Regions from separate parts of the Corynebacterium sp. 401_CJEI genome, predicted to be linked through region 3. Evidence: predicted binding sites of a transcription regulator. Region 3 holds the regulator's gene; each other region holds the start of a gene.
The links. The regulator LexA, encoded in region 3, represses DNA repair genes until DNA is damaged. The targets are predictions, from matches to a motif close to CGAACANNTGTTCG.
Positions count from the first base shown of each region.

Region 1: the regulator LexA is predicted to act here: its motif matches at 1,365-1,378, upstream of ADM64_RS04310 (HNH endonuclease signature motif containing protein).
Region 2: the regulator LexA is predicted to act here: its motif matches at 1,967-1,980, upstream of ADM64_RS00055 (HNH endonuclease signature motif containing protein).

Region 1 is NZ_JVIP01000018.1:86,818-90,070, forward strand. It holds gene ADM64_RS04310 (HNH endonuclease signature motif containing protein) at 1-1,210, opposite strand, end outside; gene ADM64_RS04315 (esterase/lipase family protein) at 1,429-2,490, opposite strand; gene ADM64_RS04320 (NAD(P)H-hydrate dehydratase) at 2,515-3,253, shown strand, end outside.
Region 2 is NZ_JVIP01000001.1:9,249-12,501, forward strand. It holds gene prfB (peptide chain release factor 2) at 1-360, shown strand, start outside; gene ADM64_RS00055 (HNH endonuclease signature motif containing protein) at 363-1,745, opposite strand; gene ftsE (cell division ATP-binding protein FtsE) at 2,166-2,855, shown strand; gene ftsX (permease-like cell division protein FtsX) at 2,904-3,253, shown strand, end outside.
Region 3 is NZ_JVIP01000009.1:53,608-56,860, forward strand. It holds gene ADM64_RS02210 (1-phosphofructokinase family hexose kinase) at 1-648, opposite strand, end outside; gene ADM64_RS02215 (DeoR/GlpR family DNA-binding transcription regulator) at 645-1,424, opposite strand; gene lexA (transcriptional repressor LexA) at 1,518-2,219, opposite strand; gene nrdR (transcriptional regulator NrdR) at 3,085-3,253, shown strand, end outside.

The sequences.
Region 1 (3,253 bases), on a different contig from region 3:
ACATCCAATCGAGGTTGCGTTTCTGAATCGTCTTCATCTTCCGTGTCACACGCTGATGAAAAGTTTGCTTGCCGACGTTCTTTAGCGGCCCAACCGGAACGCTAGTCGCGGTGTCCCCATTACGGGAAGTCCACACTTCTGTTCCGTCGGGGTATCTGTCGATATCCCAGCCCTCGTGCGTTTTTAGATTGTGGTGTCGGCGGCAGAGACAGTGCAGATTCTCAGTGTCAGTCGGCCCGCCCTGCTTGGGATTGTCGTGGTTGTACGGCTGAATATGGTCCAGGTCGCACTTGGCTGCCGGGACGTCGCAGCCGGGGAAGCGGCAGGTACCGTCACGCCCACGGACGCGAGCCACCTGGCTCTCAGTGGGGCGGTAACCATCCACCTTGCTGTCGGCGGAGATACGGATGTGAGTTGCGCGAGCAAGCCATTCTTCGGTGGCTACCTCGCTCAACCAGCCGACGCCATCAATCCATGCTGGCCCACCGCCGACCTCGCGGTAGACATTGATGACAATCTCGGCATTGGTCGATTTCTGTGCCAGCTGTAGTAGCGCTTCCGCCTGCGTGCACTGTTCACCACGATTGATTGCTGTGTTGCGAATCCCCTGAATCCTGGCCATGAGCTCGGTCGCGCGGTCGTTTTCAAGGATTGCTGTGACCTTTTTGTGCTTGCCATCGCCCGTGTCGGAGAGTGCGACCGCTTCGCCTTCTGGAACCCGTTGGGTGCCGTCGTTGCGGGCGCAGTCGTTGTACTCAGAAACCAAGTCGCCGATTAGACGAGACAGCGTGTAGACACCAACCATTGCTTGTCGAGGTCGCGTCGGAGTGAGCATTTCCAAAAGATGGGGCTCTACCGTGTCGAACTGATCTGGTGACAGCCCGGCAACGCCATTGGCGATGGCGCGGAGATGGGCTAACGAGAAACAGAAGGTGGATTCGATGAGAGCCCGGACTTTTGGTAGGCGTTCGAACATCAGCGCAATTTCGCACAGCGTAGAACACTTGCCGCGGCTAAGGCCGGTTCGAATGCTTATGCGGGCAAGATGGTGATTGACATCGACCTCCTCACCGGGAGCGCAGATATCGATCAGTTGAAGGTCTGCGGCGTTGATGGCACGGGCCGCGAGGCTAATCGGGTCGTCGGATTGCTGGTTGGCCCATGAGGGCTTTTGACCTGGTGCTGGAAGTTCTGTGGGCGGCGATGACATTGGTTATCCCCCTGATTACTACGTGTCCGCCGGAGAATTGAAGATTGAGTTCTGTGGTGGAGAGAAGCATGGAGAGGCTGTGTCAACCAGTCCCGCCAACCCCTGTGCACCGGACAAAGAACTTTCGCTTACAAATTTTCCCTACAACCCAAATCGTACACCTGTTTGAAAAACTGTCAATAGAATTCTGGAAATATGTTCTAAAATTCTGTGCTGAATTAGATCCGGCCCCTCCGTCCGAGCCTCCTCCGTCCGAGGCCCCTCGGCAGGGCGCCGTACAAAGGCAGGACTCGCTGTCGCGGATGATGCGGAACATCACCAGCTTCAGCGCCATCCAGTTCCTCCAAGAACTCGTGAATGCGTTCGAGCGTATTGGGGGAGTAGAGCAGTGCGAGGTGATCAGACCAGTCGCCACCGCCAGTGGCATTGTTGACGTTCGTAATGTGGTGACCCTCTTGTTCGGGCAAAAAGGCGCCGGTCCACGGGCGAACCACGGTGTCAAAAGGGGTGCCGATATTCAGGTAGTGCGGACCACGTCGGGTAATGCCACGCGCTGCGCGGTTCAGAGTCGCAATGTAGTCAGAGTCCAGCAGCTGTTGAATGCAGGCACGGCCGACAAGGCGGTCGACGAGTTTGTGCATCGGTAGGCCGCATCGCTCAAGGGCACTGAGCCTTCGGCGCATGCCCCACGCAGTAGTGCCTCGGTGGTTTCCCGCAAGAGAGATGACTGCCCGCACGGGGCTGTTGTCGGAGGCGTACTGCTCGGCTGCTTCTTCGTTGAGGCCACGGTTCAGAGCTTCGTCGTAAAGCGAATCGATGCTCGCGTTGGCGTAGCTGCGGCAGTGTAGACCGCCCTGGGAATGACCGATGAGGTCGATGCGGGGTAGGGAGAGGTGGGCACGGAAGCGGTCGAGAAGGTCGGTGACTTCGGCGAGCGCATCGCTTAAATCGGTGGTGGCTTTGACGCTACGGAGACGGCTGACCAGCGTGGCGGGGTCGGAGCCGTAATCGAGTGAGAATACGGGGCGATTCCGGGCGAGGAACGGCCCCAACATGGCGAAGGAGTTGAACGAGTTCATCCAGGTGCCGTGAACCAGGACAATTGGTGTGCGACCGTTGTATCTGTCCAGGTCGGGAGTGATTTTGCCGTCGAGGATTTCGCGAACGTCCTGCACGCCGTGGGGGATCCATTCGGGATGACGCAACGAGCGCAGGTATGCCTGGGGAAAGGCGCGCAGTAGAGGGCCGAAAACTCGCGTGCTCGGGGAGTAGTCATCCATAGGGGCTAATCGTAGGCTGGGTTTATGACGTACTGCTACACAGCTGCCGAAATTCGCGCCGCGGAACAGCCCTATCTGGACGCACAAACGCGTGACGACGAACTCATGCGCCACGCAGCCGCCGCTGTGTCGGAGGTGGCGGAGCGGATGCTCTCAGAGGCATCTCCGGAGCCTGGTCGCGGTCGCGTGCTGCTGTTGGTTGGATCGGGAGGCAATGGTGGCGATGCACTCTATGCTGGCCGAAACTTGTCCTCGGATGGGCATGGCGTGGATGCGGTTTTGCTGGGCTCGAAGCCACACGAGCGGGCACTGAAAGCTTTTGAACTCGCAGGTGGGCGGGTGCTGCCGTTGGGGTGTGACCGGGAGACGGATTTATCGAAGATTCTGTGGTCGATTAGTGAAGACTACGCACTGATCATCGACGGCATCGTGGGGCTCGGAGGTCACGGCGCGCTGCGTGAAGAGGCCGCGTGGTTGGTGCGCGAAGCGCGGTTGGGCAAAGTTCCCATTCTCGCGGTTGATGTGCCGAGCGGCGTAGAAACCGATACTGGGCGTACTTTTGACCCGCCTGCCCAGACCATCAATCCAGACCCTGATTTGGAGGAGAGACAGAACCCGTACTTGCCATCTCACGTGGAGGCCACGACAACGGTGACTTTCGGCGGTCTGCGCTACGCGCACTCGCTGTCCGAATCCTGTGGCACCGTCGAATTACACGAAATTGCGCTCGATGCCTTCTCCCTCGAACTTCCAGGACTGGGGC
Region 2 (3,253 bases), on a different contig from region 3:
GTGAACACCACGGACTCCGCGGTCCGACTTACGCACGTCCCAACCGGCATCGTGGTGACCTGTCAGAACGAGAAGTCGCAGCACCAGAACAAGGCATCTGCCATGCGAGTTCTGCAGGCGAAGTTGCTGGAGAAGAAGCGCCAGGAAGAGCGCGCGGAGCTGGACGCTCTCGGCGCAGGCGGCAATGCCTCGTGGGGTAACCAGATGCGCTCCTATGTGCTGCACCCGTACCAGATGGTGAAGGATCTGCGTACCGAATACGAAGTCAACAACCCGCAGTCGGTCCTCGACGGTGACCTCGACGGTTTCATTGAGGCCGGTATTCGCTGGCGCATGGCTCAGCAGTCCGAAGGGGAGTAGCGCTAGAACGGCGGTTCGTCTTCGGGTGCTTCCGGTGTCTCGGGAGTTTCGGGTGCTTCCGGTGTGGTGGGCTCGTCGGCTTCTGATTTTCTCTCGTTTTTGTTCATTCCCAGTTCTTCGCGAGCCTGATTTGTCAGCTCCTGTGATTCGCGGAGGTTTTCCAACCTCTGCTCGTTGTACTCTTTGAGTGTCTGTGCTTTCTTTGTCTTGCGCAGGTCGAAGGAGTAGCGACCGTGGCCGGAGAGCGGCCCTGATTCTGTGCTGATTAGGGCAGCTTTTTCAGCGCTCTGATCAGTGGCGGAGGTCCAGTACTCCATGCCGTCGATATCGCGCACGACATTCCAAAGACCGGCCGTTTTTAGATTGTGGTGGCGACGGCATAGGCAATGGAGGTTGGGCGTCTCGGTTTGGCCACCTTCGTCGGGATTCTCGTGGTTATACGGCTGAATGTGGTCGATGTCGCACTTCGCCGCATCGACATCGCATCCGGGAAAGCGACAGGTGCCGTCTCTACCTTGGATGTAAGTACGCTGTCGCTCTGTTGGCGAGTACTTTTCCGTTTTCTCGTCCGCTAGTAGCCGGATGCTAGTGACCCGATCGAGCCAGGATTCAGTGGCGATTTTGTTGATCCACCCCAAGCCACCGATCCAGGCTTCTTGGGGCTTGTCTTGGGTTAGTGGGCAGTACAGATTCAGTGTGGCGGTGACCTGGGCAGTCCCGTGCAGAAGATGTGAAAAGGCCTCGACGAAGTCGCAGTCTTGATCAGCGGTGATTTCCTCCAAGACCTTCTGAAACTCAATTGCCCGCTCAGGCATCAGTTCCATGGTGACTTCAGTGAGGTTGTCCTTTAACTCGAACTTTATAGATTCGCCAGCTTTTTGCTCGATGCCTTTTTGAAACGAAGTGATCGGCGGGTCGTACTCATTCTTCGGGCGCAATAGCGGGCTGACTTCATCAATAAGTCGCTGAATATTCTGTTGAAGGCTCCGAACTCCGCGAAGAACTTCACCATTGACTCTCGGCGTGATCAGCTCAAGAAGATGGTCTTCGAAATATCTCACAGCCGAGGCGTCATCCAAGGGGAGGACGGCCGTGGCAATGACCCACATGTGGGGAAGCGGTAGCTGTGCGCGTTTGAGCAGAAGCTCTTTTAACCGCGGGAGTCGCTCTAGTTGCATTCCGACATCGATGTACTGGAGTGTTCTCCCACGTGACATGCCAAGAGCTGGAGCGATTTTGGCGATGTAATCTTCGACATCTTTTGTTGAAGAAGAGGGAACACAAGCAAGGGCAAGCTTCAAGTCAGCTCGATTGCGGTCAATTCCAAGACGTGCTGGTGCTGTTTGAGAAATCTCATGGTGAAAGCGTGGTGCCGTCGCTTCCATTGCCGCAGCGTAAGTGCGTTTGCGTGGTATATGTTCTCCGCTGGCCATTGGTGAATCCCCCTGAAAGATAAGGCCTGGACGTTGAAATGTTGAAATAAGGAAGAGGTAGGGAAAGTATTTTCGACTAACTCTGAGTGTCAATTTTCCAAGCTTGAAGCAGCTCGGCTACGTTATTTGATGTTTTCAATCCTCGCTTTTAATCTTTCATGGCTCATTTTAATCGAACAGGTAAGCGAAGTAAAGGGGCATTTAAAGATTTTTGGGGAAAATAGTTTCGAACATTGCTATGGCGTGAGCTTTCGTGCGGTCGCGCTCTGGGGTTAGCGTTCGACGCCGCCTGTTCCCGCAATCCCGTCACGGCGACCAATTCCACGCATTCCAGAGTGACTTGAGTGGCTTAAGTGATTAGAGTGTCTACTTATGATCACTTTCGACGGGGTTACCAAGTCCTACTCGACTTCTAGCCGACCAGCTCTCGACGACGTTTCAGTCCACATAGATAAAGGTGAGTTTGTCTTTCTCATTGGACCGTCGGGCTCTGGTAAGTCGACCTTCCTGCGCCTTATGGTGCGTGAAGAGAAAGTGGATTCAGGAAAACTGACGGTTGCAGACCAGGATCTAACCAAGATTTCTCGTCGCAACATCCCGAAATTGCGTCAAAAGGTGGGGTACGTCTTCCAGGACTTCCGCCTGCTGCCAAAGAAGACGGTGTACGAAAATGTCGCGTTCGCATTGCAGGTAATTGGCAAGCCGAAGGCGAAGATCGACAAGGCAGTTCCGGAAACGCTCGAAATGGTCGGGCTCTCGGGCAAGGAAAACCGCTACCCGCACGAGTTGTCTGGTGGTGAGCAGCAGCGCGTCGCCATTGCTCGCGCCTTCGTCAACCGCCCGCTCATCTTGCTTGCCGACGAGCCCACCGGCAACCTCGACCCAAGCACCTCCGGTGACATCATGCTCTTGCTTGACCGCATCAATCGCATGGGCACGACCGTTATTGTGTCGACTCACGACAACGATGCCGTGGACTCCATGCGTCGCCGCGTGCTGGAGCTGGAGCTGGGGCGTCTCGTGCGTGACGACGCCACGGGTGTTTACGGCCTGAACAATTAGCAGACAGTCCATCGGTAGAAGAACTCATTCGAAAGGTATTACTGACCTATGAAGACTCGCTTTGTCCTCGGTGAGGCTTTCTCCTCCTTGGGCCGAAACATCACGATGACCATCGCGATGATTATTACGACTGCGGTGTCGTTGGCGCTGCTTGCGACGGGCATCCTGGTTACTGAGCAGACCAGCCGCACGAAGGATCTCTATCTCGATCGCGTAGAAGTGCAGATTGAGCTGAATGAACAAATCTCCGCCGAAGACCAAACTTGCTCCTCGCCGGAGTGCGCTGACGTCGTCGGCAAGCTTGAAGAGGCTGACGGCATTGATTCGGTGACCTTCCGAAATCGTCAGCAAAACTTTGACCACTTCGTGGAGATGTTCAAGGACAGTGACCCCGTGCT
Region 3 (3,253 bases):
TACGGGAAGATAGTTCCCTTCGGCTGCAGCGGCCTCAAGTTCTTCGCCGTCCTGATCAATGATTTGACCAAGTTCGTAGGCGTTCGGCTTCATCAAAAAAGGTCGCACCTTTGGAAATGCGCGAACGACCTCAGTCAGTGGGCCGTCGCTCGTATCCATAGCAACACGAATATTCGGGTTGACCGAATACACCGCCTCGGTGCATTGAACGTAAAAATCCCTGGGGACACCAGGGGGCAATGAACCTGCGAAAACTACCCACGTGGCGTGTTTAGCATGGTGGATAAGTTTCTCCAGGACACGCCTACGGTGCGCTTTCGTCAATGTCATGCCAGGGGAATTGAGCTTGGTGGTCGTCCCATCTGGCTCTGCGAGTGTGAGATTAACGCGGGCTTCGTTAGTCGTGTTGATGGCTTCATGGGGTATGCCAGAGACTTCCAACAGGCGCGTGAATTTTCCGGAGTCCGATGCCGGGTAGAGCGCGAGCGTCTTTTCTCCGGCGTAGTGCAACGCCTTGGACACATTAATTCCCTTGCCACCAGCCATGTCCTCAGCCATTGGTAGGCGGAACACGCCACCTCGCTTGAGCTCCGTATCGAGTCGAGCAAGTCGATCGATTGACGGATTTACAGTCAAGGTCAGGATCATGAAGCAACCACAACCTCGACACCTTGCTCCCTGAGATCGTTGACGAACTGTTCCGGGGCAGAGGAATCTGTAATCACGACGTCGATATCTTCCAATGCTGCAAAGCTGACGAGAAAGTCGCGGCCAAGTTTCGTCGAGTCCGCCATAACGATGACCTTGCGCGCATTCGTAATCATCGCGCGCTTTACCGCCGCTTCCTGCGGATCAGCAGTAGAAAGACCGTGGTCAATTGTCAAGGCATTAGAACCAATGAAAGCGACATCGGCACGCATAACCGCGAGAGTGCGGAGTGCCGTATCGCCAGCAACCGCCTGAGTAATGACGCGAACTTGGCCGCCAAGGAGTTGAAGCTCAATGCGGTTCGATCCTGCGAGTGTGATGGCGTTGGGAAGAGAGTTTGTGACAACCGACCAACGGCGGTTATCAGGGGAGTGGACCATCAGCTCTGCAAGAGCCTCGGTGGTAGTTCCAGCATCGAGAAAAATTCCACCACCAGAGTCAGGCAGAAAATCCGCAGCACAGCGGGCAATAGAGAGCTTCGCGTCCTTTTGCGCGTTCTTTCGAGCGGCAACTGAAAACTCAACAGTCTGAAAAGAACGAGTAGCCACAGCGCCACCGTGTACGCGGTGAACTGCGCCCTCTGCATCCAACTGAGCTAGGTCACGGCGAATCGTCTCTGCTGTGACATCGAAAGCTTCCGCAAGATCAGCGACCGTCACGCGCCCTTCGACTGCTGTCAAAGACGCAATCTTCCGGCGGCGTTCCTCTGCGTACATTCCCCGCTCCTTAGCTGTTAAGAAATTTCAGCTTTACTATCTGTTCCCAGTATGCCCGTTTATGTCTGTTTCGGGCAACGAAAATGTGGGAAATTAGAGGCTGCGTAGGACGCTGACAATCTTGCCGAGGATTTTGGCGTGCTCCGCGGGGAGTGGGTCAAAGGCGCGATTATGGGGCATGAGCCACTTGCCAGCAGCGTCTTCGTGCCATTCCTTGACTGTTGCTTCATCTTCAAACAGGGCTGCAACGAAATCTCCCTGTTCGACCACGTCTTGGGAACGGACTACCACCCAGTCTCCGTCGAGAATGCCCGCGTCAACCATGGAATCACCCACGACCTTGAGTAGGTATAGCTGACCAGAGCCCGTAATCTCCATCGGAAGTGCCATGTGACTTTCCACATGCTGCTCCGCCAAAATAGGGTTGCCAGCCGCAATCTGTCCAACGATAGGAACGAAGATTGGCTCTGGCATGTCCTCTGGCATCTCGGGAGTTTGGGTGGTGCCAGTAGCCTTTGGCCCAGGCTTTACCGGAGTGAAAGTGCCAGCGGAGGACTTCGAATCCCTTACGTTTACCGCGCGGGGTTTGTGTGGGTCGCGGCGGAGAAAGCCCTTCTTCTCCAACTCCTTGAGTTGGTATGCCACCGACGAGGTGGAATTCAAGCCCACAGCATCCCCAATTTCTCGAATGCTCGGTGGGTATCCGCGAAGTACGACGGCATCCGAAATGACGTCAAGAATCCGACGCTGCCGATCGGTGAGTGTTTTAGGGTTCGCTTTCTTCTTTTGAGCCATGGAACATCCCTTCTCAAACTCTTTCGAATGAATCATAACTCAAAACTGTTCGAATCGTCGAGCATCGAACACTGTGCGCCCTTGAATTCTTTAGAAAACGTGTACATTATCCGTGCTCGGAGGCGGTGATGATGTCGAAAATCGAAAATAAATCCGGATAGCAGTAGACAATATTCGAACATGGTGTTATAAATCGAACATGACAAGTTACTCGAACAGTCGTTTGATGAAAGGGTCTAGACGGATTCTCCGCATCCGCCCTTGGACATAGTCTCCACAGCGTCGGGAAACGGTCGTACAACTCTTATTCTCTCCAGGCCGGCAACGGTGGGAGAGTCAACGTTGGAAAGGGAGAAAACATGATGTCTACGGTTTCAACCGCACTTGGTGTTAGCAGCACATCTGATATTGACTTTTCTCAAGTTTCCGAGCTCCCTGCTCGGACGACACGGAAAGCCCCGTTGGTGTGGGGTGAACGTAGTGCGTCTTGCACACAGCACATCGTTCGGCCCGGTCAGCGTGCACGTATTGCACAGCGCAATCGAAATGGGGCTTCATCGGCGCGAATGCGGAGGGACAGGTCGCGGCCCAGTCATGTCTCGGTCAACTACGGGCGTCCGTCTCTATCCGTTAGCAGGGCGCAGCAGTCCAATCGTAGTGATGTATCCGCAGGCACTAACCTGACTCGCCTGATGGCGGTATGGGCTCTAGGGCTTGGTGCTTTCTTCGGAGTTTTCGGCAGCATGGTCTTTGAACAGGGACAAAGTGAGGCGGTCGAAAGCACCTTTACGTCTACGTACGCTTCCTACTCCGCGCAATAATCATTCCAGTTTCCGGTGTTGGGGTGGGACGTAGACTGGAGACCGTGTATTGCCAGTTTTGTCATCATGATCAGACACGAGTCTTGGACTCACGGTTGATAGATAACGGTATGGGGATTCGTCGCCGAAGGGAATGCCTGAATTGCGGCAAACGTTTTTCTACGATTGAACGCTCGCAGCTGATGGTCGTTAAACGGGATGGAATCCCTGAGG